DNA from 2 places in the Pseudolabrys sp. FHR47 genome. Region 1 is predicted to be linked to the other one. Evidence: riboswitches for the same ligand, from Rfam matches in the RefSeq annotation. Region 1 holds a riboswitch; the other holds the start of a gene.
What was found. Region 1 has a riboswitch for S-adenosylmethionine ahead of E8Q40_RS04885 (homoserine O-acetyltransferase). Riboswitches for the same ligand answer to the same signal wherever they lie in the genome.

Region 1 (14,815 bases):
TCGCCGACGAGCCGACCGGCAATGTCGATCCGCCACTGGCGCAGCGTTTGCTGCGGCTGTTCATCGAGCTCAACAAATCGGGCACGTCGGTCGTCATCGCGACGCACGACATCGCGCTGATGGATCAATACGACGCCCGCCGCCTCGTGCTGCACGACGGCCGGCTGCATATTTACGACTGAACGCAACAAGACTGGTCATGGCCGTCACAGACGACACCGATACGGAAACGACCACGCCTCCGCGCTTCGCGGTGCCGGCGCGGCCGCGTTTCGAGACGCCGGTAGTGCCGCGCAATTCGATCGCCGGCCGCGCGCTAATCGCGGTCGTCGCCATCATGACGTTCCTGGCGTCGTTGACCACTGGCGCCGTCATCCTGGTCGGACAGGCGGCGGGTGAATGGCAGGCCGATGTGGCGCGTGAAGTCACCATCCAGGTTGTGCCGGCGCCCGGCCGCGATACCGATGCGACGGTGACGAAGGCCGCGGCGATCGCGCGCGCCTTCCCCGGCGTCGGCGACGTGCGCGTGTTCTCGAAGGAGGAGTCTTCGAAGCTGCTCGAGCCGTGGCTTGGCAGCGGGCTCTCCCTCGGCGACCTGCCGGTGCCGCGGCTCATCGTGGTGCGGCTCGCCTCGGGCGAAACCGTCGACATGGCGCGGCTCAACCGTCTGCTGATCGATCAGGCGCCGGGCGCGACGCTCGACGATCATCGCGGCTGGATCGAACGCATGCGCGCGATGGCGGGCTCTGTCGTTGCCGGCGGCATCGTCATCCTCGTCCTGATGCTGGCGGCCACCGTGCTGTCCGTGACCTTTGCGACGCGCGGCGCGATGGCGACGAACCGCAACGTCATCGAGGTGCTGCATCTGGTCGGCGCCAAGAACAACTTCATCGCTGGCAACTTCCAGCGCCACTTCCTCGTCATGGGCCTGCAAGGCGGCCTCATTGGCGGCGGCGCGGCAGTGCTGCTGTTCGCGCTCGCCGCGTTGATCGGCCACTTCACCGCCGGCACCGCGGGCGGCGATCAGAGCGCGGCACTGTTCGGCTCGTTTTCACTGGGATTTCTCGGCTATCTCGCCGTGCTCGCCCAGATCGTGCTCAGCGCTGTCGTTACCGCGCTGACATCGCGGCACACCGTCAACCGCACCCTGGAGGCGATCGACTAGATTTCAGGGGAATTCGCGCCGGTTTTGCGCGTAGATCGCGGCACGCCATAGTGCTATGCCGTCCCCGACTTGAATGGACTTCGAGACGCAATGTTCGCTGGCTTTGTCCGCTGGATTGGCTTTCTGACCGTCACCGTCGCGATCGTCGGCGCACTGGTGCTGACCGCCGGATTCTTCTGGTTTGCCGCCCAGATCGCGGACAGCGAAGTGCCCCTGAGCCGCAAGGCGGACGGCATCGTCGCCCTGACCGGCGCCGCCGCCCGTATCCCGGACGCGATCGAGCTTCTGGCCTCCGAACGCGGCAAGCGCCTGCTCATCACCGGCGTTCACCGTGCCACCTCGGCGAGCGAGATCGCGCGCCTGACGCCGCTCTACTCCAAATATTTCGACTGCTGCATCGACCTCGATCGCTCGGCTCTCAACACCTTCGGCAATGCGCTGGAGACCAAACGCTGGACGCGCGAGCACAATTTCATGTCGCTGATCGTCGTGACCTCGAATTGGCACATGCCGCGCGCCCTGGCCGAGATCGCGCATCAGTTGCCCGACGTGAAGCTGGTCCCCTATCCGGTCATATCGGAAAAGGTGCGTACCGAGCCGTGGTGGGAAAGCATCAGCACCACGCGCTTCCTTGTCGCCGAATATCTCAAATATCTGTTCGCGCTCGTGCGCATGGGCCTCGACCCCGATCCCAATACTTAAGGACCTCTGGCCCGTGCTGATCATCCGCTCCGTTCTCTTTAACATCGCGTTCTACTTGAACACGGCGATTTTGCTTGTCGTTGCATTGCCGACATTCCTGATGCCTTATTGGGGCATCGTCGAAATCGCCCGCCTCTGGGGCCGGATCAACCTCTGGCTGCTGCGGGTGATCGCCGGCGTGAAGATTGAGGTGCGCGGGCGTGAAAAAATCGTGCAGGGCCCGCTGCTCGTCGCCTCCAAGCATCAGTCGGCATGGGAGACGTTCTCGCTGGTGACGCTGTTTCCCAATCCGGTCTTCATCCTCAAGCGCGAGCTGCAGTGGATTCCGCTGTTTGGCTGGTTCACCATCAAGGGCCGCATGGTGCCGGTCGATCGCGGCGGCGGCGCGGCGGCGCTTCGGGCCATGACCGCGCGGGCGCGTTACGAACTGATGCAGAGCCGCCAGCTCATCATCTTCCCGGAGGGTACGCGACGCCCCGCCGGCGCGGAGCCGCGCTACAAGTTCGGCGTGGCGCATCTGTACGCTGGCGCCGGCGTGCCGTGCCAGCCCGTCGCGTTGAACTCGGGCCTGTTCTGGCCGCGTCGCAGCCTGCTTCGCTATCCGGGTACGATCGTTGTCGAGTTTCTCGATGTCATCCCGCCGGGCCTGGAGCAAGGCGAATTCTTCGCCCGATTGCAGAACGAGATTGAAACGGCGACGGCGCGGCTGATCGAAGAAGGCCGCCGCGAATTGCAGAAGGCCAAATAGCTTCTCAATTTCCCTTGAGCTGCTGCGCGAGCATGTGCAACGCGTGGTCCCGCACGCCCATCGCCTCCAGTTCCTCGACCGTGGCAATGACGTAATCGCGATTGGCGCCGGAGCGGCCGTGGCCTTGCCGGCAGTAATGCAGTTGCTCGGCGGCGGTCAGATTGCCGGCATATTGCTCGTGGCCGCGATCGACGATGTAGCACAGCGCGCGCACGCTCTCGCGCGGGTCGTCGTCGAGCCAGACCTGCCGCCAGGCTTCCAGGTAAACCATCGTGACCTGCTCGCGCTCGCGCAAATAGGCGATGGTCTGCTCGCGCTTGTCGGCGGCGACCCGGTAGGCAATGCCGCGGCAATTGCCGCCGCGGTCCAGCCCAAGCACCAGGCCCGGCTTTTCCGGCGTACCGCGGTGAACGAAGGAATAGACACAGAGCGCGCGGTGGGCGCCGACGAGGCGGGCCTTGCGCCGCTCCAGCGCCTCGAAACCGGGGCGCCACATCAGCGAGCCATAGGCGAACACCCAGAGATCGCCGCTATCGTCGGAAGAGGCCGTCATCTGCCCAGGAAGTCGGAATGGTCCAAACCGGGCGGGGCGCGTAGCAGTCTACCGGTCCGGGCGCAATGGGGCGCCGGGCATGGGGTAAGACACGAGGTTTACGGTGAAACTTTCGCCCCGGCGGGGCGTTCGCCCTTGTGTCCGGGGCCGATCCTGCGCACAACGGCGCCATTGCGGCGCGCCGTCGGACGTGGCGCTAAACTGCCGCAATTGACAGGTTTTTCACCCCGCTATGTCCCTCGACTCGCCATCCCGCCGTTCCTCGTCGCGGCGCTACGTCGTGATGATTGTAATCGTCGCGCTGCTGGTCGGCGGGTGGTCGGCCTTCTGGTATGTGGCGGCTGGCAAGGCACGGGACATGCTCGACGGCTGGCGCGCGCGCGAGGCACAGTCCGGTCGCATCTTCGCTTGTGGCGAGGAAAACTTTGGCGGCTTCCCTTTCCGTTTCGAGTTCAGGTGCAGTGGCGCTACAGCCCAGATCAAGAGCAGTCGCATTCCCTTCGAGATGAAGACCAAGGGCGTGACTTTGGTCTCTCAGGTCTATGATCCGACTTTGCTGATCGGCGAGTATCAGGGGCCGATCACGGTATCGGCGCCGGGCGGCCCGGCCGAGCTGTCGGTCAACTGGAAGCTGTTTCAGTCGAGCTTGCGCGGTACGCCGACGCGGCCGGAGCGGTTGTCGCTGGTGTTCGAACGGCCCGCCTTCGACGTGATCGAAGAGGGTAACGCGCGGCCCGCATTGCGCGCTGAACATCTCGAGCTTCACGGCCGTCTCATCGAGGGTATGGTCACGCAGCGGCCGGTGGTCGAAGTGGCGTTGCGTACCCGCGGCGCCTTCGCACCGGGCGTGCGCGCTTTGTCGGCGCAGCCGATCGACGCCGTTGTCGATATGGTGCTGCGCGGCCTCAGCGATTTCGCGCCGAAGCCGTGGCCGGAGCGATTCCGCGAAATCGCGGCCAATGGCGGCAGGATCGAGATCAACGAAAGCCGCTTGGTCCAGGGTGAGACGCTGGCGGTTGGCTCCGGTACGCTGACCGTCAGCGCGGCGGGCCGATTGCAGGGCGAGTTGCGGCTCACCGTTGCTGGCCTCGAACCATTCCTGAAATCTATCGACGCGCAGAAACTGGTGCAGTCGGCGCCGTCGATGGACAAGCTCGCCAGCGCGCTCGATCGCCTCTCGCCGGGTCTCGGCCAGGCGGCGAAACAGCAGGTCGGGGCTAATCTTTCGGCCGGCATCAACCTGCTCGGCCAGCAGACCACACTCGAGGGCCGTCCGGCGGTGGCGCTGCCGCTGCGCGTCGACGACGGCCGCCTCTATCTCGGGCCGATCCCGCTCGGCGAGACGCCGCCGCTGTTTTGATGTCGCCAGAAACCGGGTGGCGTCCCGACCGCATCGCGCGCTACCATGCTGGCGGAGACACCGGCATGACACTCGAATTCCTCATCACGTCCTTCATTGTCGTCGTTTCGCCGGGTACCGGCGTGCTCTATACGCTGGCCGTCGGCCTGACGCGCGGCTCGCGCGCCAGTATCGCCGCCGCGTTCGGCTGCACCCTCGGCATCCTGCCGCATATCGCGGCGGCGATCCTCGGCCTCGCGGCGCTGCTGCACACCAGCGCGCTCGCTTTCCAGATATTCAAATATGCCGGCTGCGTCTATCTGCTCTATATGGCGTGGAGCGCGCTGCGCGAACACGGTGCGCTCAGCGTCTCGAAGGAAGGCGACCGGCGTCCGCCGATCGGCATCGCCGTCAAGGGTTTCCTGATCAACATCCTCAATCCGAAGCTGTCGATCTTCTTCCTCGCCTTTCTTCCGCTGTTCGTTTCGGCGAGCGAACCGAACCCGGTCGCGCTGATGCTCGAACTCAGCGCCGTCTTCATGCTGATGACCTTCGCGGTCTTCGTCGTTTACGGCCTGTTCGCCGCCGCGATCCGCGATCGCGTCGTCACAAAGCCGCGCGTCATGGCCTGGATGCGGCGCACCTTCGCCGCGGCTTTCGTGCTGCTCGGCGCGCGGCTGGCGCTCGCGGAAAGGTGATTAATCGTCCGAAGCGTAAGGCTTCGGCAGCGGCTCGGGCGGCAGGTTCTGATGGCTGCGGCCGAAATCTGGCGCTGGTGAATCCTGGCCGATCTGCACGATGCCTTTACGGATGGCGCGCGTGCGCGTGAAGTGCTCGAACAAGGTATCGCCATCGCCGTTGCGGATTGCCTTGGTCAGCAGCGCGATGTCCTCATTGAAGCGGCCGAGCATCTCCAGCACCGCGTCCTTGTTGGTGATGAAGATATCGCGCCACATCGTCGGATCGGACGCCGCGATGCGCGTGAAGTCGCGGAAGCCGCCGGCCGAGAATTTCAATACTTCAGAGCGCGTCACGGTCTCGAGCTCATCCGCGGTGCCGACGATCGTGTAGGCGATGAGATGCGGCAGGTGGCTCGTCACCGCGAGCACAAGGTCGTGGTGATCCGGCGCCATGGTCTCGACATTGGCGCCCAGCAGTTTCCAGAATGCGGCAAGCTTGTCGATCGCGGCCTGATCCTGGCCGGGCGGCGGCGTGAGAATGCACCAGCGGTTGACGAACAGCTCGGCGAAGCCGGCGTCGGGCCCGGAATATTCGGTGCCGGCGACGGGATGCGCCGGCACGAAGTGCACGCCGCTCGGAATATGCGGGCCCATGTCGCGCACGATCGAGCCTTTGACCGAGCCAACGTCGGACACGGTCGCGTCCGGCGCCAGATGCGGCGCGATCTCTTTGGCCACCGTGCCGCAGACGCCGACCGGCGTACAGACGATAACCAGATCGGCGCCTTCGACCGCGGCCGCGGCGGTCTCGACCACCTGATCGGCGAGGCCGAGCTCGGCGACGCGCTTGCGCGTCGCCTCCGAGCGCGCCGTCGCGACGATCGAGCCGACCGCGCCTTGCGCCTTCGCGGCACGCGCGATCGACGAGCCGATCAGTCCGACGCCGATAAGCGCGAGGCGGTTGTAGAGCGGCGCCTGCTTGCTCACGCCGCTTTCCCCATGAACTCCTTGAGCGCGGCGACGACGAGCTTGTTGGCCTCCTCGGTGCCGATCGTCATGCGCAGGCAGTTCGGCAGGCCGTAGCCGGCGACGCGGCGCAGGATGATCCCGCGTTTGGTCAGGAACTCGTCGGCCTCCGGCGCGGTCTTGCCCTTGGTCTCGGGAAAGTGGATCAGCACGAAATTGCCGACGCTCGGCGTCACCTTGAGGCCGAGCTTATCGATTTCATCGCTGACCCAGCCGAGCCACTGGTTGTTGTGCGCGATCGACTTCTCAAGATGCGCGGTGTCTTCAATGGCGGCGATGCCGGCCTTGATCGCGGCCGAATTGACGTTGAACGGGCTGCGTACGCGGTTGAGCACGTCGACGATACTCTCCGGGCCATAGAGCCAGCCGAGACGGATCGCGGCGAGGCCGTGAATCTTGGAGAAGGTGCGGCACATCACGACATTCTCCGACGTCGCCACCAGCTCGATGCCGGCCTCGTAGTCGTTGCGCTGCACATATTCGGCATAGGCGGCGTCGAGCACGAGGATGACGTTCGGCGGCAGCGCCTTGTGCAGGCGCTTGACCTCGTCGAACGGCACATAGGTGCCGGTCGGGTTGTTCGGGTTGGCAAGGAAGACCAGCTTCGTGCGCGGCGTCACCGCCGCGATCATGGCGTCGATGTCGGCGACGTAATTCTTCTCCGGTACCGCGATCGGCTTGGCGCCGCGGCTCAGCGAGTAGATCGGATACATCAAGAAGCCGTGTTGCGAGTATACGACTTCGTCGCCGTCGCTCAGATAAGCCTGCGCCAGCATGTTGAGCAGGTCATCGGAGCCGGCGCCGCAGACGATGCGCGCCGGGTCGAGCCCGTAGACGCGGCCGATGGCATTGCGCAGTTCGATGACGGCGCCGTCCGGATAGTCCTCGAGCTTGGCGCCTGCGGCCTGATAGGCGGCAACCGCCTTCGGCGAGGGGCCGAGCGGGCTCTCGTTCGACGACAGCTTGTAGATCTTGTCGACACCGGGCGCGCTGCTCTTGCCGGGGACGTAGGGTGCGATGTCGAGCACGCCGGGACGCGGAACGGGACGCGAAGGGGAATTGGTGGCAGTCATGTTCAAGCCATTGCTGAAAGTGGGCCGGAGGGGTCGAGCCGGGGTGGCTCAGGCCTTGTCGGCGGCAACCGTATAGCGGGTTGCGTGGCTGCCGACGAGGGCCATCGAGCGGACGGTGGCGCCGGCTTTGCCGAGGTGCTGGGCGATGTCGTGGATGCTCTGGTTACTCGGCAGGGTGACCAGCAGCGCCGCGCCGTCGAAGGCGCGGTCCGGCACCGCCAGGAATTCGGCCAAGGTGGTCAGGGTCTGCGCGGCTTTGGCGCTCCAGCCCGAGACGCGGACGCTCCACACCTCGACCTCGGTGGCGCGGGCATCGTCGGCGACGCGGGAGATCACGAACACCGGCAGCGCCGCCGGGTGGTCGTGACGCTCGACGAAGGGCAGGCGGGCGATGATCTTCGGCGCGGCATCGAATTCGAGCGCGTTCCACCACGCGCCGGCGCTGACCGAGGAGATCACCGGCACGAGGCCGAGATCGCCGCGCGATTCCGACACCGCGGCGACGACACCAGCCGCGCCCATATGCGGCACCAGCGGCACCGTGAAGCCGAAATGGAAGCGAGCTGAATCGCGCATCTGCGCGTCGCCGGCCGAGAAGTCGGCATGGGCGGAGAAATTCTGCTGAACATAGGTGAACGTGGCGATGATGACACGCCAGATACTCTCGACGGTATCGAGCGGCAGGATGCCTTTGTGGCGCTCGGCGAGACGCCGCATCATCTGCGCTTCGCGCATGGGACGAAACGCCGAGCCGGTCTCCTGGCTCTTCTTGACCTCGATCAGACGATCGATGATGTCGCCGCGCTCCATGAGGAGCTGGTGCATGGCCTCGTCAATGCGGTCGATCTCCTGGCGGAGCGCGGCGAGGTCGATGGGTTTGGGCGGCGTGCTCATGGTGGGCATTGATAGGAAAGACGGGCCTTAAAGGCAAAGAAAACCTAACCTTGTTGGGATGAAGGCGGCGGCCCACCGGGTTCTGCGGCCTCGGCCCCGGCTTGACGCGGCCGAGGGTGAGGAATAAGTACGGGCCATTCCGTGGTCATTTGAGCCGGCCGGCTTGCAGCCACGTTAAACAACTCGCTAAACAGGCCGGGGAACATCAAGGGTCCCGGCCGAACCTTCGTTCAGGCCGGTTTTTTTATGGCCTGATGTGTCCGGGAGGCCTTCCCCACGGGAGGCCGTGTTCGTGATGAACGTTAAACCGACCAAGAGCGAACTGGTGCGCGACCAGATTGTCCGCGACGCTGACAATCCGCGTGCTTCCAACGTCGCCCGCTTCGGCGCCGACAGACCGCTCAAGCTCGATGCCGGCGTCGAGCTATCGCCGTTCCAGATTGCTTACACCACGTACGGGACGCTGAACGCGGAACGCAGCAATGCGGTGCTGATCTGCCATGCGCTGACCGGCGATCAGCACGTCAACAACGTCCATCCGGTGACCGGCAAGAATGGCTGGTGGGAGACCCTGATCGGCCCCGGCAAACCGATCGACACCGAACGCTACTTCATCATATGCACGAACGTGCTCGGCGGCTGCATGGGCACCACCGGGCCGGCCTCGACCAATCCGGCGACCGGCAAGCCCTGGGGGCTCGATTTTCCCGTCATCACCATCCGCGACATGGTGCGCGCGCAAGCGATGCTGCTCGACCGTCTCGGTATCGAAACCTTGTTCGCCGTGATCGGCGGCTCGATGGGCGGCATGCAGGTGCTGCAATGGGCAGCGAGCTACCCCGAGCGCGTGTTCGCCGCGTTGCCGATTGCCACTGCGACGCGGCATTCGGCGCAGAACATCGCGTTCCACGAAGTCGGCCGTCAGGCCATCATGGCCGACCCGGAGTGGAAGAGCGGACGCTACCATCTTGAGGGCACCAATCCGCGCCGCGGCCTCGCGGTCGCGCGCATGGGCGCACACATCACTTACCTGTCGGACGCGGCGCTGCACCGCAAGTTCGGCCGTAACTTTCAGGACCGTGAGAAGGCGACGTTCTCGTTCGATGCCGATTTCCAGGTCGAAAGCTATCTGCGCCACCAGGGCATCTCATTTGTCGAGCGCTTCGACGCTAACTCCTATCTCTATCTCACGCGGGCGATGGATTATTTTGATCTCGCCGCGGACGCCGGTGGTGTGCTTGCCAATGCCTTCAAGGATACGCCGACGCGCTTTTGCGTGATCTCTTTCACCAGCGATTGGCTGTTCCCGACGCCGGAGTCGCGCGCCATCGTCCATGCACTCAACGCCGCCAAGGCGCGTGTCTCCTTCGCCGAGATTGTCACCGACAAGGGCCACGACGCCTTCCTGCTCGACGAGCCCGAAATGTTCGCCATCGTGCGTGGCTTCCTCGATGGCGCCGGAAAAGCGCGCGGATTGCCGTGGCTTTCGGCGAAGAAGTAATCTCGCAAGATCGGCAATGGCCATGAGCGACAGAAAACTCAACCCGCAGGTTCGTAACGGCAGTGGCGCGCGCGTCGACCTCATGCTGGTCAGCGATATGGTCGAGCGCGGCGCCAAAGTGCTCGACGTCGGTTGCGGCGACGGCGAGCTGCTGCAGATTCTCGCGGACACCCGCAACGTCGACGGCCGCGGCATCGAATTGTCGCGCGAGGGTGTCAACGAGTGCGTGGCCAAGGGACTCGCCGTGATCCAGGGCGACGCCGACACCGATCTTGCCGATTATCCCGACGACGCCTTCGATTACGTCATCCTGTCGCAGACGCTGCAGGCGACGCGCCAGCCGCGCGTCGTTCTTGAGCACATGCTCCGGATCGGCCGGCACGCCATCGTCTCGTTCCCGAATTTTGGCCACTGGACGGTGCGCATGCAGTTGCTGTTTCAGGGGCACATGCCGCAGACCGACATCCTGCCTTACAGCTGGTACGACACGCCGAACATTCACCACTGCACGATCAAGGACTTCGTCCAGCTCTGCCAGACCGTCGGCATTTCAATCGACAAGGCGGTGGCGCTCAATGCCTGGGGTTCGCCGCTGCGCCTCAATGCGCCATGGTGGTTCTGGAACATGTTCGGCGAGCAGGGCGTGTTTTTGCTGAGCCGGAAGGGTTGAGCGATGCGTTGTCATCGTCCGCGAAGGCGGACGATCCAGCGCTTTCTCAGGGAACAAAAAGTGCTGGGTCCTCCGCCTTCGCGGAGGACGACGTGGTGAACACGCATGGTTAAATCGCTCGTGTTCACCATTTCACTTCACCATGTCACTTCACCGTTAATTCAATCCGATCATTTGTTGAAAATTGTCCGTGCTATCCCCGATGCACGGCGGCGCGCGTCACGGCGCGCGAGGAACGTTTTGGAATCGGGGACACTTCCATGCGTAAAATGCGGATGATGGTCGCTTCTGGCGGCATCGCATTGGTCGCCTTCTGCGAACCGGCTTTCAGCCAGCCGATGCCACAGGCCAAACCGAAGGTTGCTCAGCAGACTGCCTCGACGAAGAATAAAGCGCTGGCCCATCGCGCGCAGCGCGAGGCCAACGCCAATCGCCTGCGCAGCACTGCGATCTCGGCGCCGCCGAAGGCGCCGCTCACCGGCTGGCCGGCGCTGGTCCTCGAAGCGCGCAAGTACATGGGGACAAATCCGACCGCGCGCGATCGGCTGTGGTGCGCGACTTTCATGAACATGGTTCTCGCCAAAGTCGGCTATTCCGGCACCAATTCGGACGCCGCGCGCTCCTTCGCGCAGTACGGCCGCCGCATCCACGAGCCGCGCATCGGCGCCATCGCCGTGCTCACGCGCGGCAAGAATGGCGGCCATGTTGGTGTCGTCTCCGGCATCGACCCGAGCGGCAATCCGATCGTCATTTCCGGCAACCACGGCCGCAAGGTCGGTGAGGCGATCTATCCGCGCTCGCGCGTCATCGCCTATGTGATGCCGACCGACCAGCGTGCCCCGACGCAATTCGCCGACCGCGGCGCGCCGCAGAAAGGCACCGACAACGAGCTCGACTCGCCGATCGCCGAACTGCTTGCGGTCATCGAATCCGAATACAACGCTAAGGGCCGCCCGCGTGGGACCGGGCCGGAGCCGCGCCCGGTGTCGCCATCGCAGGCCCGCCGGGATGTGCAACTCGATCCGGCCTTGGCCGAGTTCCTCGGGCTGAAAGAGCGCGCGCCGGCGGCTAGGCAACCGCCGGTCATGCCGCAGGAGGCGGCGCGGCCGCAGGCACAGCCGCCGCAGGTTTCGCGTATGCCGGTAATGCAGCCTCACGCCGCGCCGATTCAGCGGCGCGAACTGCGTGTCGAGCAGCGTGCGCCGGGGCTCGTTGCCTCGAATGGTCTGACGATAGCGCGCTAGACCTTGTCGTCATTCCGGGACACGTCCTGCGGACGTGTCCCGGAATGACGAGCTACAGCAGCGCGTTGACCTTCAGCGTATCGCCGTCCGCAATGTCCCCGCCTTCGATGACCTCGGCATAGATGCCGCAGTCCATGTGATTGAAGGTCTGCATCAGCGACTTCGGAATATTGAGATCGCGCGCCGCGGTGACCGGATCGACATTGGTCGCGGCGCAGCGGACGATGCGTTTGACCACCTTTAGCCGCACTTTGTCGCCGACCTCGATTTCCTGATCGAGCAGGTCGAACTCGCGCCACGCCGGCCAGCCGGTGACATAAAGATTGCCACGAAAGCGCAGTGGATCGACCGGCTGCCCGATCGCACTCTCGACCGCCGCGACCGAGGCGAGGTTGATGATCGACACGACTTTCTTCGCCACATCGGAGAAGCTGTGCAGTCCGCCCGGCGATGCCTCACCGGACAAAACCTTGGGCGGACCGTTGAGCTCCGCCGGCATGAACTTGCGGAAGAAGGCCTCGACCGCCAGCCGGCCTTCTTTAGTCCGGAGATCGGCACGGACGGCCTCGCGGTCCTCGTGGACGATCACGAGCGTATGGCTGGCCTCGTCGTAGTCGGTCTTGAGGCCGGCCAGCCGCTCGTTGCGCATCAGCATCAGGAAGCGGGTCTTGGGGAAATAGGCGGGCGCCGCCGGGTCAAAGCCGGTCGGGCCATTCTCGATGGCGTAGAGCCGGTCGGCCGGCAGGGTCAGCCCGGCCGTGAGGGTCACCCGGGGTAGTTTCTGGGGCGAAAGGCCCTTAACCGGGTAGCGGTAGATTGCGTCGATAATGGCCTGGTCTGTCATGGAAACCGCTAAGCTCAGGGGGTTAATCCTGACCTATATCAAGCAGGGCGGCCCTTCAAACCGGCAAAGTGGTTCCCACATAAGGATCAACAGGTCGCCTCCAAAAGGGGCCTGAATTCAACGGTGCCTTTATGGGCCGAGGGAGTTAGACGATGAATTTCGAGAAATACACCGACCGCGCCCGCGGTTTCGTCCAGTCGGCGCAATCTCTGGCCCTGCGCGAGGGCCACCAGCAGTTCGCCCCCGAACATCTCCTGAAAGTCCTGCTCGACGACCCCGAGGGGCTGGCGGCGGGGCTCATCGATCGCTCCGGCGGCAATTCCCGCCAAGCCTTGCGCGAGACCGAGGCGGCGCTGGCCAAGCGCCCGAAGGTCTCCGGTGCCGGGGCAGGGCAGGTGTATCTCGATCCGGCTCTGGCGCGGGTCTTCGACGCCGCCGAAAAAGCCGGCGAGAAGGCCGGCGACAGTTTCGTCACTGTCGAGCGCCTGCTGCTCGCGCTGGCCGTCGAGAAGGACAGCGAGGCCGGCAAGGCTTTGTCGCGTGCTGGCGTGACGCCGCAGAACCTCAATGCCGCCATCGAAGCCCTGCGCAAGGGCCGCACCGCCGACTCAGCGTCGGCGGAGAACGCCTATGATGCGCTGAAGAAATATGCCCGCGACCTCACCCAGGCGGCGCGCGAGGGTAAGATCGATCCGGTCATCGGTCGCGACGAGGAAATCCGCCGCACCATCCAGGTTCTCTCGCGCCGGACTAAGAACAATCCGGTGCTGATCGGCGAACCCGGCGTCGGCAAGACGGCCATCGTCGAGGGTCTCGCCCAGCGCATCGTCAACGGCGATGTGCCGGAGAGCCTTAACGACAAGAAGCTCTTGTCGCTCGACATGGGCGCGCTGATTGCCGGCGCGAAATATCGCGGCGAGTTCGAGGAGCGCCTCAAGGCCGTGCTCAACGAGGTCACCTCGGCCGAGGGCGGCATTATCCTGTTCATCGACGAGATGCATACGCTGATCGGTGCCGGCAAGGCCGACGGCGCCATGGATGCCTCCAACCTTTTGAAGCCTGCGCTGGCGCGCGGCGAACTGCACTGCATCGGCGCGACCACGCTCGACGAGTACAAGAAGCACGTCGAGAAGGACGCCGCCTTGGCGCGGCGCTTCCAGCCGGTGTTCGTCTCCGAGCCGACGGTCGAGGACACGATCTCGATCCTGCGCGGCCTCAAGGACAAATACGAGCAGCACCACGGCGTGCGCATCGCCGATTCGGCGATTGTCGCGGCCGCGACGCTTTCGAACCGCTACATCACCGATCGTTTCCTGCCCGACAAGGCCATTGACCTTGTCGACGAGGCCGGTGCCCGCCTGAAGATGCAGGTCGATTCCAAGCCCGAGGAGCTCGACTCGATCGACCGCGAAATCGTGCGGCGCAAGATCGAGCAGGAAGCACTGAAGAAGGAAACCGACCCGGGCTCGAAGGACCGCTTGAAGAACATCGAAGCCGAACTGGTCGCGCTGGAGAAGCAGTCGGCCGATCTCACCAGCCGCTGGAAGGCGGAGAAGGAAAAGCTCGGCTCGGCGACGGAGTTCAAGAAGCAACTCGACGACGCCCGCAACGAACTCGCCATCGCCCAGCGCAAGGGCGAATACCAGAAGGCGGGCGAACTCGCCTATGGCCGCATTCCCGAGTTGGAGAAGAAGCTCAAGGACGTTGAGGCCAGCGAAGGCAAGGGCGCCATGGTCGAGGAGACCGTGACCGCCGATCATGTCGCCGGCGTCGTGTCGCGCTGGACCGGCGTGCCGGTCGACAAGATGCTGGAAGGCGAGAAGGACAAGCTGCTGCGCATGGAAGAGGCGATCGGCAAGCGGGTCATCGGCCAGAGAGAGGCCGTTGCCGCCGTGTCGACCGCGGTGCGCCGCGCTCGCGCTGGGTTGCAGGACCCGAACCGGCCGATCGGCTCGTTCATGTTCCTCGGCCCCACCGGCGTCGGCAAGACCGAACTCACCAAGGCGCTCGCCGAATATCTGTTCGACGACGAGAACGCGCTGCTGCGCATCGACATGTCCGAGTACATGGAGAAGCACGCGGTGTCGCGCCTGATCGGCGCGCCTCCGGGCTATGTCGGCTATGACGAAGGCGGTGCGCTCACTGAAGCGGTGCGGCGCCGGCCCTACCAGGTCGTGCTGTTCGACGAGATCGAGAAGGCGCATCCGGATGTGTTCAACGTCCTCCTGCAGGTGCTCGACGATGGCCGCCTGACCGATGGTCAGGGCCACACCGTCGACTTCCGCAACACTTTGATCGTCATGACGTCGAATCTCGGCGCCGACTATCTGGTGAACCAGCCGGAAGGCGACGACACCGACAAGGTGCGCGATCAGG
Region 2 (14,815 bases), 1.8 Mb from region 1:
CGCCCGCCTCGGCGTCGCCTTTGGCATGAAGGTGATGGTGTCCGATCCCTTCAAGACCGTCAGCGAACCCGGCGTCGCGCAAGCATCGTTCGAGGATGTCGTGGCCGCATCCGACTTTCTGGTTTGCCTCGTCATCGCCAATGAAGAGACCGAGAACCTGATGAATGCCGCCGCCTTTGCCCGCATGAAGAAGTCGGCTTTCTTCATCAACATGTCGCGCGGCAATCTGGTCGACGAGAAGGCGCTTGAGGATGCCCTCGATCGCAAGTTGATCGCCGGCGCCGCCATGGATGTCGGCCGGGCCCCGGACCAGAAGCCATCGTTATTCCTCGCCAAACGGCCTGACGTGATTGCCACGCCACACACCGCCGGGCTGACGCCGGACGCTGCCGAGCATCAGGCATTCGACACGGTCAATCAGGTCAAGGACATCCTCGCCGGCCGGATGCCGCCCGGCGCCGCCAATGCCGGCGCTGCGTATCGGCTGAGTATTTTCAGCAAATAGTCGGCTGATTTCCGACGACGGCACGAGCGACGGAACTTTGTTCCACGACCGGCGTTGTAGGCATGCAATCTCCACAGGGGTGACCTGCTTATGAATCGAAACGTACTCGTCCTGGCCGTCGCTGTGCTTTGCCTCGCGGTCGGCGCGCTTGGCTATAAGCTTTACGAAGAGCAGCGCGAACCGAAAGGCGTGCAGCTCAATATCGGTGCGAACGGCATTTCGGTCGAAAAGAAATAGACCGCGCAACATCCGGCGCGAATTTTCGGCGCATTGGATTCTCTTTCAACGAACATTCGAACAGCAATTTACAACCGCTCGCGCCACCCCGGCGCGAGCGCGACTTTTTCGCGCAGCGGCACGGTATACGTCAGCCTTGCTGCTTCAATTGTCTTTCACCATCGATACGGTTAGCGGCGACGGTGTGGGGAAAGTGACGGACATTGGCTGGCGTGAATTGCGGCATTGATCGCAAGCGCGGCCGCAACGAAAGGAGGAGTTCATGAGCCCGCACGCCCGAAGCGACATCAATATCCTTCGGCGATCTCCGCGGTACCGCCCGGCCAATACATGCGCGCAATGTGGTGAAGCGCTTTATATGCCGGAGTACTCCGAGTGGCTGGACGCTGGCTATGCACGGCACCTGTGGCAGTGCGATGCTTGCGGCTACACATTCGAGACCACCGTTCATTTCGCAGCGGCGTAGTGCGCTGGAACCGGCAGGAGTGGCCCCGGGCCCGGCCCGGCGAGGCAAGATTGGGCCCTGCTCGTCGCGCACACGCCAGAAAGGAACCGGCTTAGACGCACGCGCCCTCGCCCCCAGAGCAACCCAGCGGCGTAGAAGCGGTAAGTCGGTTCCTTTCGCTTTCTTTTTCCGCTTTTCTTTTCAATGACAAAAAACGGACGCCTGTTCACAGGAAATTGTGGCGCGCCTCGCCGATTCCTGCCGCTAGACTTCACCCCATGATGATGCGCCGTACCCTGCTCTATGCCGTCGCCGGACTCGTCGCCGCGCCCCGCACCCTTCTCGCGCAGGCGCCGCCCCTATCCCAAGCCCAAATGTCGCAGGTGTCGGCCTACGCCTTCCGCTTCAAGGCCTTGAGCGGCAACGATATCGCGCTCGCCGACTTCGCCGGCAAGCCGATCCTCGTCGTCAACACCGCTTCGCAGTGCGGCTACACCCCGCAATATGCCGGCCTGCAGAAGCTATGGGCCCGCTATCGCGACCGGGGCCTCGTCATCATCGGCGTGCCGTCCAACGATTTCGGCGGTCAGGAGCCCGGCGGCGCTTCCGAGATCGCCAAGACCGCCCATGACGAGTACCACGTCACCTTCCCGCTCGCGGCCAAGGCCGGCGTCAAGGGCGCGGGCGCGCATCCGTTCTATCGCTGGGCCGCCGCTGAGCGACCGCGCGACACGCCACGCTGGAATTTCCACAAATACCTGATCGGCCGCGACGGCCGGCTCAAGGCCGCTTTCACGTCGGCGGTCGATCCGTCGGATCCGGGCCTGATCGTCGCGATCGAGACCGAGCTTGGCGCCTAGAGCATGATCCCGAAAAGTGGGAGCCGGTTTTCGGAAAAGATCATGCTCAAACAAAGAAGCTAGACCGTGCTCTGATTCAACCTGGATGGATCATGGTCTAGGATTACGTGAAGCAAAAACTAGGCGGCCGCCACGACCGGTGCCATGGCCGCATTGTCACCCAGCCCATCCATGGCATCCACCAGCTTGAGGAAGGCACTGCCCGGCAGAGGCGGTGCGAACACGTAGCCCTGCGCCGAGCGAATGCCGATTTCGCGCAGATGCATCACCTGCTCGAAGTTCTCAACGCCTTCGGCCACCACATCCATGCGCATATTGTTGGCGAGATCCACCAAGGTCTCGACGATGGTCGACGAATTGCGGTCGGTACCGATCGAGTCGATGAACATCTTGTCGATTTTGATGATGTCGACGCCGAGCTTGAGCATGTAGGACAACCCGCTGTGGCCGGTGCCGACATCGTCGATGGCAATGCGGATACCAAAGCCCTGAAGCGCGGCGATGATCTGGCGCGTCGCGGCGAAGTTCTCGATCGGGTCGCGCTCTGTCAGTTCGAGCACGACCTGCGCGAGTTTGATCGGCGACTTGGCAAAGATGCCGTAGACGTCCTTGACCACGGACTCGTCGGCGAACAGCCGGCTGGCGAAGTTGAACGAAATCTTCAGCCCCGGCCGTTCGCCGATCGCCTTGCCGGCCTCGTCACCGACCCGCCGCATCAGGTCGAGCGTCATGGCGCGGATCAACCCGCTCGATTCCGCGAGCGGAATGAAGGCCGCGGGCGGCACCAGAGTGCCGTCGGGCTTCTTCCAACGCACCAGCACCTCGGCACCGCGCAACTGCCCGGTCGTGATGTCGACGATCGGCTGGTAGTACGGCACGAATTCGCCGGCTGCCAGCGCGCGCTCCATCTCCAGAATCGGATTGTTCGGGTCGCGGCGAGCGATTAGCGCGGCAAACAGACCGAGGATCGCCAGTGCGAGGCCGCTGAGAAACAGGCCCAGCCATTTCAGCTCGGCGCCGCTGGCACCGATTAGCTTGTTCGGCACCATGACGAGTACCTTGAAGCCGTATTTGCGCGAGCGGTGCTCGGCCTTATAGCTGTCGCCGGCCGCAGTGGCAGCCGGGCGCCTGCCGAGCTCACCGAGAATGACCTGGCCGCGGGTTTCGACCGCGGCATAGAGGCCGCGCGGCGTGCCGTTGATGTCCGGACCGCTACTGAATTCATCATGAAGGTTCGGGTCGAAGGCATGAACCGCCACATGCGGCAGGAACATCCCCGCCGGGACCAGCGCGGCGATCGCATTGGAACCGGAGCCGAGCGGCCGGCGAATCCGGACCATCGGCTGCGAACCGGGCAGATTCAATACATCGAGCGAGTAGCCGACCTGCCCCTCCAGCGGTTCGGTCGACAATATCCGGCGCACCGTCTCGCGTTCGGCAGGCCCGACCCTCTGCTGCGACGAGCACATCATGCGGCCGCCGACGTCGAGGATGGAAATTTCCTTGATCAGGGTGGTCTCGAATGTGGCACGCTGCATCGCCTCGAGCGCGGTGGGGCCGCAATCGGCAACGCCGGCCGCGCTCAAGCCATCAAGTGTTCTGACAACAGCATCGGTGCGCTGCTCGACCAGCATGATCGCGTGGCGCGCGGAAATGTCGGCCTCTTCCCGGCCGTTCCGGTCAAGGACGCCGCTGAGCCAGAAATTGAACGCGACCAGAGGTGCACCGGCTACCAATACGCCAACTGCAATCGCAACAACGTTCTGGCGCGTAAAACCGCGCGCGAAAAGAAACATTACCGGCTCGTCCGACCATTCTGGTGCGGCCCCCAGTGAGCCACGGCGCCGTAAAAAGCCGCTTAAGCCTAAAGCCCGGCATTATTGGAAAACTCGCTGAAACGGCACTGCACGCATGCATGGTTAATGGCCGCCTAAGGTGGAAGCTCTCTTGGATACACGATTGCCGCACTGCAGGGGTGGAGCAGCCAAATGCCGCCATGACACGGGCTCTCTGCGGTATTAACGTATTTTGGACGATCACACAGCGACAGGAGCGGCGCATGAGCTTCTTTCCCGGCAAGGACCCCGAGGCCGGCAATGCCTATAGCTGCGACGCCCTCGCCCATGTCGTGGTGCCGCGCACGGTCGACCTCGGCGACGGCTTTTCGGTGCGGCGGGCCCTGCCCTCGGCGCGCTCGCGCATGGTCGGGCCATTCATCTTTTTCGACCATTTCGGGCCGGCGGAATTCCGCGCCGGTACTGGGCTGGACGTCCGCCCACACCCGCATATCGGGCTGTCGACCGTGACTTATTTGTTCGACGGCGAAATCATGCACCGCGATAGTCTCGGCACCGCGCTGGCGATCCGTCCCGGCGAGATCAACTGGATGACCGCCGGTCGCGGCATCGTGCATTCGGAGCGCACGGAAGCCGGCTTGCGCGAAACCGGCAGCCCGATCCACGGCCTGCAGATGTGGGTGGCGCTGCCCAAAGCGCATGAAGAAACCGCGCCGGGCTTTGCGCATCACGACACGGGCGAATTCCCGGTCGTCGAAGACAACGGCAAGATCGTTCGTGTCGTCACCGGCTCGCTCTACGGCGCGACCTCGCCGGTGCCGGTGCTGCACGAGACCATCTTCGCCGACGTCACGCTCAAGGCTGGCCAAACGCTGCCGGTCGACGCCGATCACGAAGAGCGCGCAGTCTATGTCGTCAATGGCGTCATTGACATTGCCGGCGACAGGTTCGAGGCCGGCCGGCTTCTGGTGTTCAAGCCGGGCGACAGCATCACGGTGACGGCGGCGAGCGACGCGCATTTCGTCGTGCTCGGCGGCGCGCCAATGGACGGGCCGCGGCACATCTGGTGGAATTTCGTCTCGTCCAGCAAGGACCGCATCGAGCAGGCCAAGGCCGACTGGAAGGCCGGCCACTTCGACAAGGTGCCCGGCGACGAGATCGAGTTTATTCCGCTGCCTGAGCGATGACGCGCGCGTTCGGCCCTGCCATTTCGACGGTGCCGATCTTGGCAACGTCGAACGGCGTCGTCTGGTAGATCTGGTTGATCCAGTTGCCAAACAACAGATGGGCGTGGCTGCGCCAGTGGTTGAGCGGCGGAACGTCCGGATTGTCGCCGGGGAAATAGTTCTTCGGCACTTCCACGGCGACATTGGCGGCGCGGTCGCGGAAATATTCGTCCGCCAGCGAGCCGCTGTCGTATTCGATGTGGTTGAACATGTGCAGCGCGCGATGCGCCGGATCGTCGATCAGACACACCCCGGCCTCGTCCGACTCCATCAGCACCTTCATGCCGCTCTGCGGCGGGATATCGGCGCGGCGCACCTCGGTCCAGCGCGACACCGGGATCGCGAAGTCGTCGGAGAAGCCGCGCAGATAGGGCGAAGTCCGGTCGAGCACGCGGTGACGGTAGACGCCGAACATCTTCTTGCCGAGCGCATATTTCGGCATGCCGTGGAAGCGATGGACCGCGGCCTGCGCGCCCCAGCAGATCGTCATCAGGCCGTGTACATGGGTTTGCGTCCAGTCGAAGATGCGTTCCAGCTCGCCCCAATACGTCACCTCCTCGAACGGCAGCGTTTCGACCGGCGCGCCGGTGACGATGAAGCCGTCGAACTTCTCCTCCCGCACGTCTTCCCAGTTGCGATAGAAGGACAGGATGTGATCGGCCGAGGTGTTGCGCGGCACGTGCTCCGACATCTTGACGAGCGTCATCTCGATCTGCAGCGGCGAGGCGCCGAGCAGGCGCGCGAACTGCGTCTCGGTCTTGGACTTGTTCGGCATCAGGTTGAGCAGACCGATCCGCATCGGGCGAATATCCTGCCGGACCGCATCCTTCTCGAGCATGACGCTGACGCCTTCCGCTTCCAGAATGGAGCGCGCGGGCAGATTGTTCGGAATCTTGATCGGCATGGATACAGTCGGTCCTCAATCTCGTGAGCGCGACCGACTGTGACTGAGCCCGTTTCGTTGCCGGTTCGGCCACATCCTCCCTTTCGGGGAGCGCCACCTTGCTCGGGAAGCAGGTTGGCGTCGGGCGATGCCCAACTCTTGATGCTGGCTAATGAATATACGTTCGGGAGCCGGTCCGCAAGCAGCCGGTCCTGGCGGCCCCGGCGCGAGGTTGACGGGATACCAGGGCCCAGCCCTCCGACGGAACGATACCGGCCCACCGGGGTTCCACATCCGCCCCTTCCATCGTCCCCGAATAGGAGCCCACTTGATTCCACGACTGCTGACGATCTGGGACAATGTCCGCACCAGCCTGTGGGCCATGCCGCTGGTCATGGCGATGACCGCCGCATTGCTGGCCTTTGTGATGCGCAGCATCAACATCGATATCGGCGACGATCCGGTCTGGTTTCTGTATAGCGGCAGCGCCGAGCAGGCCCCGCAATTCCTTGGCAATCTTGTCGGTGCCATGATCACGATGGCGACGCTCGCGATCTCGATCACCATGGTGGTGCTGACGCTGGCGGCGCAACAATTGGGGCCGCGGTTGATCCGCAATTTTATGAGCGACTGGCAAACCCAGGCATCGCTCGGCCTGTTCATGGCGACCGTGGTCTATCTGCTGCTCGTTTTGCGCAGCACGTATGGTGATGGCTCGGTTGCCAATCTTGCGGTGACGGTCGGCACGATACTTGTGCTTGCGAGCCTTGCCAGTCTGCTGGTCTTCGTTCATCACCTCGCCCGCGCCATCATCGCCGACAATGTGATCGATCGCGTCGGCGCGGCGCTCGACCGTGACATCCGGCGCCTGCTGCCGGAGAAACATGCCGAGCAGCCCCCGTCGCTGTCGTCGGAAAAACCGCGACCGGTATCATTCCCGTCGCGACCGGCGGCTATGTCCAGGCGGTCGACATCGGGGCTCTCGTGCGCCAGGCCGCCGAAGCCAAGGCGCTGATCGAACTGCAGGTTAGGCCCGGCCAGCACGCCGTTCCCGGCACCACGCTGGCCCGTGTTTCCCCGCGCATGGCGGCCGAGGATCTCGCCCGCCCGGTGCAGTCGGCCTTTGTCGCCGGCCGTACCCGTACCGCCGTGCAGGACCTCGAATTCTCCGTGCATCAATTGGTCGAGGTCGCCCTGCGCGCCCTGTCACCGGGGATCAACGATCCATTCACGGCGATCGCCGTCATCGACCGGCTGACATTGTCACTGCGGCTGGTAATGGATCGCGGCGCCGCGCAATCGCGTTTCGCCGATGACGAAGGCATCGTCCGTCTGGTACTTCCGGTGTCCACCTTCGAGGGGCTGACCGATGCGGCCTTCAACCAGATCAGGCAGACGGCCGAAGGACACGCCGCCGTTCTGATCCGTCTGGCCAAGAATATCGGGGAATTGCTGGAGCTGGCCAACGAGCGACAACGCCCGGCGCTGGAGAAGCATTTGCGTCTTGTGGTCAACGCCGGCGGCCGCAGCATAAAGGAAGACGACGATCGCAACGACCTCAAGGCAACCATCGACGCTGCGCGATCGAACGGTCGCAACGGCGAGGCATCGGGAGCCGGCGGTTAATCGACCTTCGCCGCGCCGAACAGACGCGCCGCGTTGCCCCAGGCGATGCGCTGCGCCTGCTCGCGCGGTAACTGCTTGAGCCATGAGCGATACTCGCCCATGATGTCGTCGTAGCTCGCCCAGCGCTCGTTGATCCATGTGTCCGAGCCAAGCAGGAAGCGATCGGAGTAACGTGCGAACAGGTCGCGCCACTCGGGCGTGAGTGCGCTTCCTCGCGTGATGCCGCCGCGATAGGAAAGCTCGCCCCACAGCATCGGATATTTGTCGAGCAGTTCGGCGACGCGCGCGGGTGGCGTTGAGAATCCAGTGTGGGCCCAAATGATCTTGGCCTTCGGGTTATGCTCGAACAGGATCAGCAGCGCTTCCTCATCGGCATGGGCATGCAGATAAAGATCGTTGGCGACGGCGAAATCAACGATCTTCTTGACGATCGGATTCCAGGCCGACTTGCCGTAGAGATGGAATTCGCCAATGCCGCGATAGTAGCCGCGCTTGAACTCGCTCTCGATCAGTTCGATGCTGAGCGGATCGCCGAACCAGGTCTGAATGTCGGCGCGCACGCGGTAAGGCCTTATGAACGGCACCACCCACAGGCCCGGCGCCTTCTGATCTTTCTGGGCTTGCATCAACTGATGCGTGCCCTTGTTCGGCCGGCTGGTGGCGAGGATGCCCTTGACGTTGTTGCGGTCGAAGACCTCGATCACCTTGTCGAGCGAGAAGAACGGATTAGGCTCTTGGTTGTAGTGCATGTGGGCGTCGAAGATCGGCATCGCCGCCGCGTCTTGCGCGCCGCCTTGCACAACGCCTTGCGCCTGCGCGCGTCCGGGCCAGCTCATCAGAACCAGCGCGGCGAGCCCCAGAGCCGCCAGAAATATCAGCCGTTCGAAACGCATGGACCTCCTCTCCACGGGGCGATCCTAGCGCGGGGCGTGCCGCCTCGCGATCACATCTTCGATAGATCAATTGTGGCGTTCAACCGGGCATCTTGGGGTGTGCGGCCGGAATGGCGGCATGCTGCGGCACGTCGCCGAAGGCGCGGCCCCACAGGCGGTCGATGATGCGGCCGAACTTCAGCGCCTCGATGTCCTGAGAATAGCCGCCCGTATAAAGCTTCACGATCAGCTGATCGCGGATGTCGGGCGCAAGGGGCTGATGCACGAGTATCAGTTCACGACCGTTGTCCCGCCGATCCCGCATCTCAATCTTCGCCGCAAAGGGCGCCACATCGGAAACCGTCAAGGTCGCCAGCTGCCCGACCGAGGAGGATAGATCCGCCGTCGTCTGCGCTGTCGATTCATCCATCGCGATGGCAACAAGGCGAACAGGGATCGCCCGGTCACCGAGGACGAGTTGCGCCTGTTCGTCGGCGGCGAACCGTTGGTGCTCGCTCCGCGGCGCCTCGAAGCACATCAGCGCCGCCACCAGCAGGATGAGAATACTCAAGGCCGCCCAGTACTTCGCGATGCTCGAAAACTCAAAATTCTTGGCTGGCGCCCATTCCGGCACAACGTTCAAAAAAAGGCCCGCCGCCGTCACAATCAGGATCGTCATGATGCAGGAGAAGGTGTACGTGTCGAAACGCGCCTGCCCCTCGACCCCTTTCGGCGTAACGCGAAACGGCACCCCGAATGGCCTGATCAAACTGCTGATGACGACTGGAAGCAGCCGGAACGTAGCAAAGACACCGACAGCGGTCGATATGACCGGCAAGTACCTGTTCGGTGCGAGCCAACGGATGAACAGAAAATACGCCACTAGCACGGGAACCTGATAGTAGAGGATATCGTCCACGCCCGTGAAATAGAGCGGCGATAATCCGGTCCACAAGAACACGGCCGGAACGATGATGCCGACAAAGCGGACGAAATATTGCAGCAGCCAACTCACGGGCAGGAACATGATGCGCTGGAACAGCGTCAACCCGGGACCGCGGATCGGCCCGCTCTTGACATAAAGCGACTGGATGGCGCCACGGCACCAGCGGCTACGCTGGATGAAGAATCCCTCAAGGTCTTCCGCCGCAAGGCCCATTGACAACCGTTCATTCAGGTATCGCGTGATGTAGCCCTTGTTGAGGCACGCGAGGGTAGTCAGCAAGTCCTCAGTGATCGACTCGGTAGGTATGCCGCCCGCAGCCTCGATCGCCTCGCGCCGCAGGACCGCGCATGAGCCGCAACAGAAGCTCACATTCCAGGCGTCACGGCTTGCCGCCATTTCGTCGAAAAACAGGCGCTGCTCGTCGGGCCAGTATTCCTCCAGCGACAGGTTGGACTGGATCGGGTCCTTGTTGAAGAAGTGCTGCGGCGTTTGCACGATCCCGATCCGCGGATCAGCAAAGAACCCAAGAGTGCGACGCAGGAAGATACGGAAGGGGACAAAATCGGCATCGAATACGGCGACGAATTCGCCCCTGCTGAGGCTGAGTCCATGGTTGAGGTTTCCGGCTTTGGCGTCGGCATTGTCGGGCCGCGTCACATGGATGACGCCCTCCTCTTCGCAAAATTTGCGCAACCACTCCCGCCGCCCATCGTCAAGCACATAGATGTTGAGCTTCTCTTTCGGGTAGTCCAGCGCGCACGCACCGACAATGGTGCGTTCGAGGACGCTCAGAGGCTCATTATAGGTTGGGATAAAGATATCGACCGTCGGCAGCCAATCCCGGCCACGGGAGAAGAGATTTGACTCCAGCCGGTCGGCCTCCGTACTCCGGTCGACATAGCGACTCATCGTCACCATGAAAAATGCGGCTTCGATGAACGCGAAGCACTCAATCAGAAAGATGAAGTATATCCACATGGAGGCCGCGCTGCCGTCGAACGGTTGCTGTAAAACCGTCGCGGTAAAACGCCAGATCATGTAACGCAGGGCGAGAGCCAACACAGCCGTACAGGCAATGGTGCGCGCCCAGGTCCGTTGGCGGGGCCAATTCAGAACGCCGACCAGATAGAAGGCGAGAACCAGGAAAGCCGGCCCCAGGGCTAGGAGATGCTGAACCATAGGCTCCGCAACCAGCGCAAGAGGGGGACGCTTCGCCTCCGGAATCGCACATGAACCGTGCGGCCGACCTGGCAGAAATTCCGATAATCGGTGTTGAGGTCGGACGGCACCAATTCGATACGAATTTTTGCGTATTTCCCCTCGGTCCGCGGAAGAGAGGCTGCGAGTATCCTGTCTTCGAAATCCGCGCGACTGCCCCTGACGAAGGCCACACGGCCGGGAATGGAATCGCTGCGCCCGAGCAAGCGAACCTCGGCGTCCCGCCCCGGATAAATGTCGTCGTAATCAACCTCGTGGACCAAAATCTCCACGAACAGGTCGCGGCAATCGAGGATGTTGACGAGTTCTTGTCCGACGGTCACGTTCGATCCGGTGGCGACGAAATTACGCCAGACCACGCCGGTCAGCTCGCTCAGCACCGATGCAAATCTGAGCCTCTCGGTACGGGCTTCCTCGTCCGCAATCTGTTGCTGAAACTTGACGATCCGTGCCTCCTGTTCGACGCGCATGGCCAAAAGGCTTTTGAGCGCCAGATCGATTTCGTCGACGCGCTGCAACGAATACGGCACGTCGTTACGCCCTTCTTCGATATACACATCGTTCTCGATTGCCGCACGTTTGCGCCGCAGTCGATCCAGTTCGTTCCTCGCACCCTCCAGTTCATGTTTGGCGACATCCTCGCCGGCAACGGATTTTTCCAGCTCCATCGCGGACAGATGCCCGGAGGATCGCAGAGACTGCTTGCGTTCGAGATCGCTCTTGCGTTCCGTCCCGCGCGCTTCGCTGGAGCCGATACGCTCCTCCTGGCTGGCAATTTCCCGATCCGTATTCTCCAGCATCGCCTTACGATAGACGGCGAGACGCCGCAGCATGTCATCGCGCAGCGACTGCAGTCCGGTTTGGCGCAACAGCGATGCCTTCAGTGCCGCCTGCGTTGCGCGCAACTCTGCCTGATGTTCGCTCAGCATAGAACGGTTGACGCGCTCATTCTGTATGATCAGCAATTGCTCACCCTCGGATACGGTTGTGCCGGCTTTGGGCGGACTATTGACGACGGCCCCTTCGATCGGCGCGGCGACGACCACAAAGCGGGCGTTCACCGTCCCATCCAGACTCGTGTATCCCGTAAGGCCCGGCAGAATGGCTATCAGGCCAAGGACAAGCAGGGCCAGTCCGACACCGATGCGTACGCTGCGGCGATTTCAGAACATCCGTGCATATCCAAAAGTGCGATGCCGAATATTCTGTAAAATACCGCAAGAGCGGGTGTTGCCCTATGTCAAATTAAAAACTTCAAATCAGAATGATCAGGCGCAGCGACGGCATGACGCCTGCCTTTTCATGGTGCGGCGTATGATATCAATATAATTGTACTACCGACGAAGCCAGCATCAGTTTCGGCGATACCACCTGCGACACTGGCCTTCAATTGAAGAGGCGTCGCGTGCCGCCGCTGGGTTTATTTCTTCGGCAGATCGATCCTGATGCTCAGTTCCTTGAGCTGCTTCGGCGTCACTTCGGCTGGCGAGCGCGCGGCTTTGCTCTATCGAGCCACACCATCACAGGAACGCGCTCCGCGATGCTAGCGATAGACAGTGAATTAACTCAAGAACAGCCACAATCCTGCGGCCGGGCCAGTCACCTTCCCGACCCCCCGATCGTTTCACCCATTTTCGTCAGCTGGCGGTCGACCCGGCGTGATCCGACAACAGTTTTCGCGCAATCGCCATGGCCTCGTCGTGTGACGAGGCGAGCATCATTGGGTAACCCCAGAATTTCGCGAAGGTGATGCCGAACGCCTTGAACGCGAGGCGCTTGGCGGCGCTCGGCTCGACGATGATCATCGCCAGCACGAGCTTGCGCATTTCGGCCTTATGTTTCTTCATCCACAGCGAGGTGCGCTTCTTTTCTTCCTGGCTGTGCTCATGGTCCTCGCTCGGGGCGGAATCCGTCAGCACCACGAACGGCTCGCCGCGCTTCAGATTCTCTTCAAACGATGCGAAGTCCTCATCGTGGTCATGATCGGGTGCGTCTGCATAATCCAACCAGACGAAGGGGAAATTTGAATTGTCCATTGGCATGGATTGGTCCTTTATCGGGGATTGATGCTGATCATGCGGCCCGAAGGCGCCGCCCCGACATCGCAATTGCGAAGATGCCGCCACGACATCGCGATCGCGAATGAGCCGGGAAGCGTGATGGCTAACAACGCCAAGAAAACGAGATGGCCGCCATCGCGGATGCCGTCGAACACGCCCGAGAGCGTGGTCAATGCCACGAGAACCCCGCCGAAGATGAGCGACACCCAATTGGCGGTCGGCCGATCGATCAGCGCCAGCAGAGCCGGGATCACCCAGGCCCCATAGAAGGCCGAGATCACCCAAACTTGGGCGGCGGTGAAATTGAGCGCAGGCGTCGCCCCGTGCGATCCGGCGGAGGCATTCAAATAGGAGAAGATCTGGATCGTGGCGTAGATTATCGCGCCAACCGCCGTGATAAGCCAAACGAGCGAAAGGCGGCTTTGTCTCTTTTCGTCCATCTTGATCCATCCAAAATCTGGTCAGGGGCCGGCGACCGATGTCGGCCGGAGCCTTGCCGCCGACGATAGGCAGACCCGCTAATGGCGTCATTGCGCAACTCGGACATTGTATGTTTTGATCCGGCCAATGCGGCAGCGCAGCGGGGCCCCCGTGTATTTGGATGTCCGTGGAGATTGGTCTTCGTATGTCGATGAGGTCCCTCGCGATCTCGTCGCGGCCAACGGGGTCGGCAGCCTGGAGAGCATGGAGCAATCAAAGCGTCACCATCACGAAAAGGCGCAGTTGCTCTATTCCACCCGGGGCATCATCAACATCGAGGTCGATGACGGCGTCTGGATCGTACCGCCGCAATGCGCCGTCTGGATTCCCGGCAGTTTGCCGCATGCCGCATTCGGCTCGGGCGAAGTCGAGTGCATCTGCCTTTGCGTTGCGCCGGATGCGGCTGCAAATCTGCCGGTCAGATGTTGCACGATCGCGGTCTCGGGTTTGCTGCGGCATCTGCTGATCAGGGCCAGCGAGATTCCGGAGCGCTATGAGGTCGACGGCCCGGACGGTCGCATCGTTTCTGTACTTCTCGATGAGCTGGCCAAGGCCCCAGTCGAGGAACTCCGCCTCCCGATCCCCTCCGATCCGCGCCTGAAGCATCTCGCCGAGCTTTTGGTCACATCCCCGGCGGATCACGCGACCGTTGCGGAGTGGGCCCGCCGGGTCGCGCTCAGCGAGCGCAGTCTCAGCCGCATGTTGATGGAAGAGATCGGCATGAGTTTCGGCCGCTGGCGTCGCCAGTTACACGTCATCCTCGCCCTTCGGCGGCTGAGCGCCGGCCAGACGGTCCAGACCGTCGCGCTCGACCTAGGCTACGAGAGCGCCAGCAGTTTCGTGACCATGTTTCGCAAGATGATCGGCAAGCCGCCGAGCCGCTATCTCCAGGAGCAGCGGAAAGCCGTCTGAGCCGCGGTGAACAGCGCCGGAAACCACACTACTTCTTCGGCAGATCGATCCTGATGCTCAGTTCCTTGAGCTGCTTTGGCGTCACTTCGGCCGGCGCGCCCATCATCAAATCTTCGGCCTTCTGGTTCATCGGGAACAGCACGACTTCGCGCAGGTTCTCTTCGCCGGCGAGCAGCATGACAATGCGGTCGATGCCGGGCGCGATGCCGCCATGCGGCGGAGCGCCGAGGCGGAAGGCGCTCAGCATGCCGCCGAACTTGGCCTCCAGCACTTCCTTCGGATAGCCGGCAATCGCAAAGGCCTTCTCCATCACCTCGGGGCGATGGTTTCGGATGGCGCCCGACGACAATTCGGTGCCGTTGCAGACGATGTCGTACTGATAGGCCTTGATGCCGAGGATTTTGTCGGCGTCGTTCGCATCGAGCGCGAGGAATTCCTCGACGCCCATCTGCGGCATCGAAAACGGGTTGTGCGAGAAGTCGATCTTCTTGTCTTCCTCGTTCCATTCGAACATGGGGAAGTCGACAATCCAGCAGAATTCGAAACGGTCCTGCGCGATCAGGTTGAGTTCCTGCCCGACCTTGGTGCGCGCCGCTCCAGCGAACTTGTAGAAGTTCTTCGGCAGGCCGGCGACGAAGAAACACGCATCGCCAACCTTGAGGCCGAGCTGGTCGGCAATCTGTTTGGTGCGCTCGGGACCGATGTTCTTGGCCAAGGGACCTGCGCCGCCCTCCTCGCCTTCGCGCCAG

Region 2: linked by a shared signal. The riboswitch ahead of metA (homoserine O-succinyltransferase) and the one ahead of E8Q40_RS04885 (homoserine O-acetyltransferase) in region 1 are both predicted to bind S-adenosylmethionine.

The regions. Positions count from the first base shown of each region.
Region 1 covers NZ_CP039740.1:974,226-989,040, forward strand. Annotated here, with positions in the region: gene ftsE (cell division ATP-binding protein FtsE) at 1-182, shown strand, start outside; gene E8Q40_RS04840 (ABC transporter permease) at 200-1,165, shown strand; gene E8Q40_RS04845 (YdcF family protein) at 1,256-1,867, shown strand; gene E8Q40_RS04850 (1-acyl-sn-glycerol-3-phosphate acyltransferase) at 1,881-2,615, shown strand; gene E8Q40_RS04855 (gamma-glutamylcyclotransferase) at 2,620-3,168, opposite strand; gene E8Q40_RS04860 (DUF2125 domain-containing protein) at 3,452-4,528, shown strand; gene E8Q40_RS04865 (LysE family translocator) at 4,594-5,205, shown strand; gene E8Q40_RS04870 (prephenate/arogenate dehydrogenase family protein) at 5,206-6,174, opposite strand; gene hisC (histidinol-phosphate transaminase) at 6,171-7,286, opposite strand; gene E8Q40_RS04880 (chorismate mutase) at 7,335-8,180, opposite strand; SAM riboswitch at 8,312-8,391, shown strand; gene E8Q40_RS04885 (homoserine O-acetyltransferase) at 8,473-9,681, shown strand; gene metW (methionine biosynthesis protein MetW) at 9,704-10,351, shown strand; gene E8Q40_RS22405 (TIGR02594 family protein) at 10,612-11,595, shown strand; gene E8Q40_RS04900 (MOSC domain-containing protein) at 11,648-12,439, opposite strand; gene clpB (ATP-dependent chaperone ClpB) at 12,592-14,815, shown strand, end outside.
Region 2 covers NZ_CP039740.1:2,767,013-2,781,827, forward strand. Annotated here, with positions in the region: gene E8Q40_RS13610 (NAD(P)-dependent oxidoreductase) at 1-505, shown strand, start outside; gene E8Q40_RS21990 (hypothetical protein) at 596-742, shown strand; gene E8Q40_RS13620 (glutathione peroxidase) at 1,466-2,047, shown strand; gene E8Q40_RS13625 (EAL domain-containing protein) at 2,167-3,843, opposite strand; gene E8Q40_RS13630 (pirin family protein) at 4,107-5,030, shown strand; gene metA (homoserine O-succinyltransferase) at 5,008-5,973, opposite strand; SAM-I-IV-variant riboswitch at 6,017-6,123, opposite strand; partial or broken gene E8Q40_RS22230 (DUF2254 domain-containing protein) at 6,353-7,578, shown strand; gene E8Q40_RS13650 (amidohydrolase family protein) at 7,575-8,471, opposite strand; gene E8Q40_RS13655 (glycosyltransferase) at 8,551-10,575, opposite strand; gene E8Q40_RS13660 (HlyD family efflux transporter periplasmic adaptor subunit) at 10,557-11,675, opposite strand; gene E8Q40_RS13665 (hypothetical protein) at 12,252-12,656, opposite strand; gene E8Q40_RS13670 (hypothetical protein) at 12,668-13,114, opposite strand; gene E8Q40_RS13675 (helix-turn-helix domain-containing protein) at 13,242-14,066, shown strand; gene aspS (aspartate--tRNA ligase) at 14,095-14,815, opposite strand, start outside.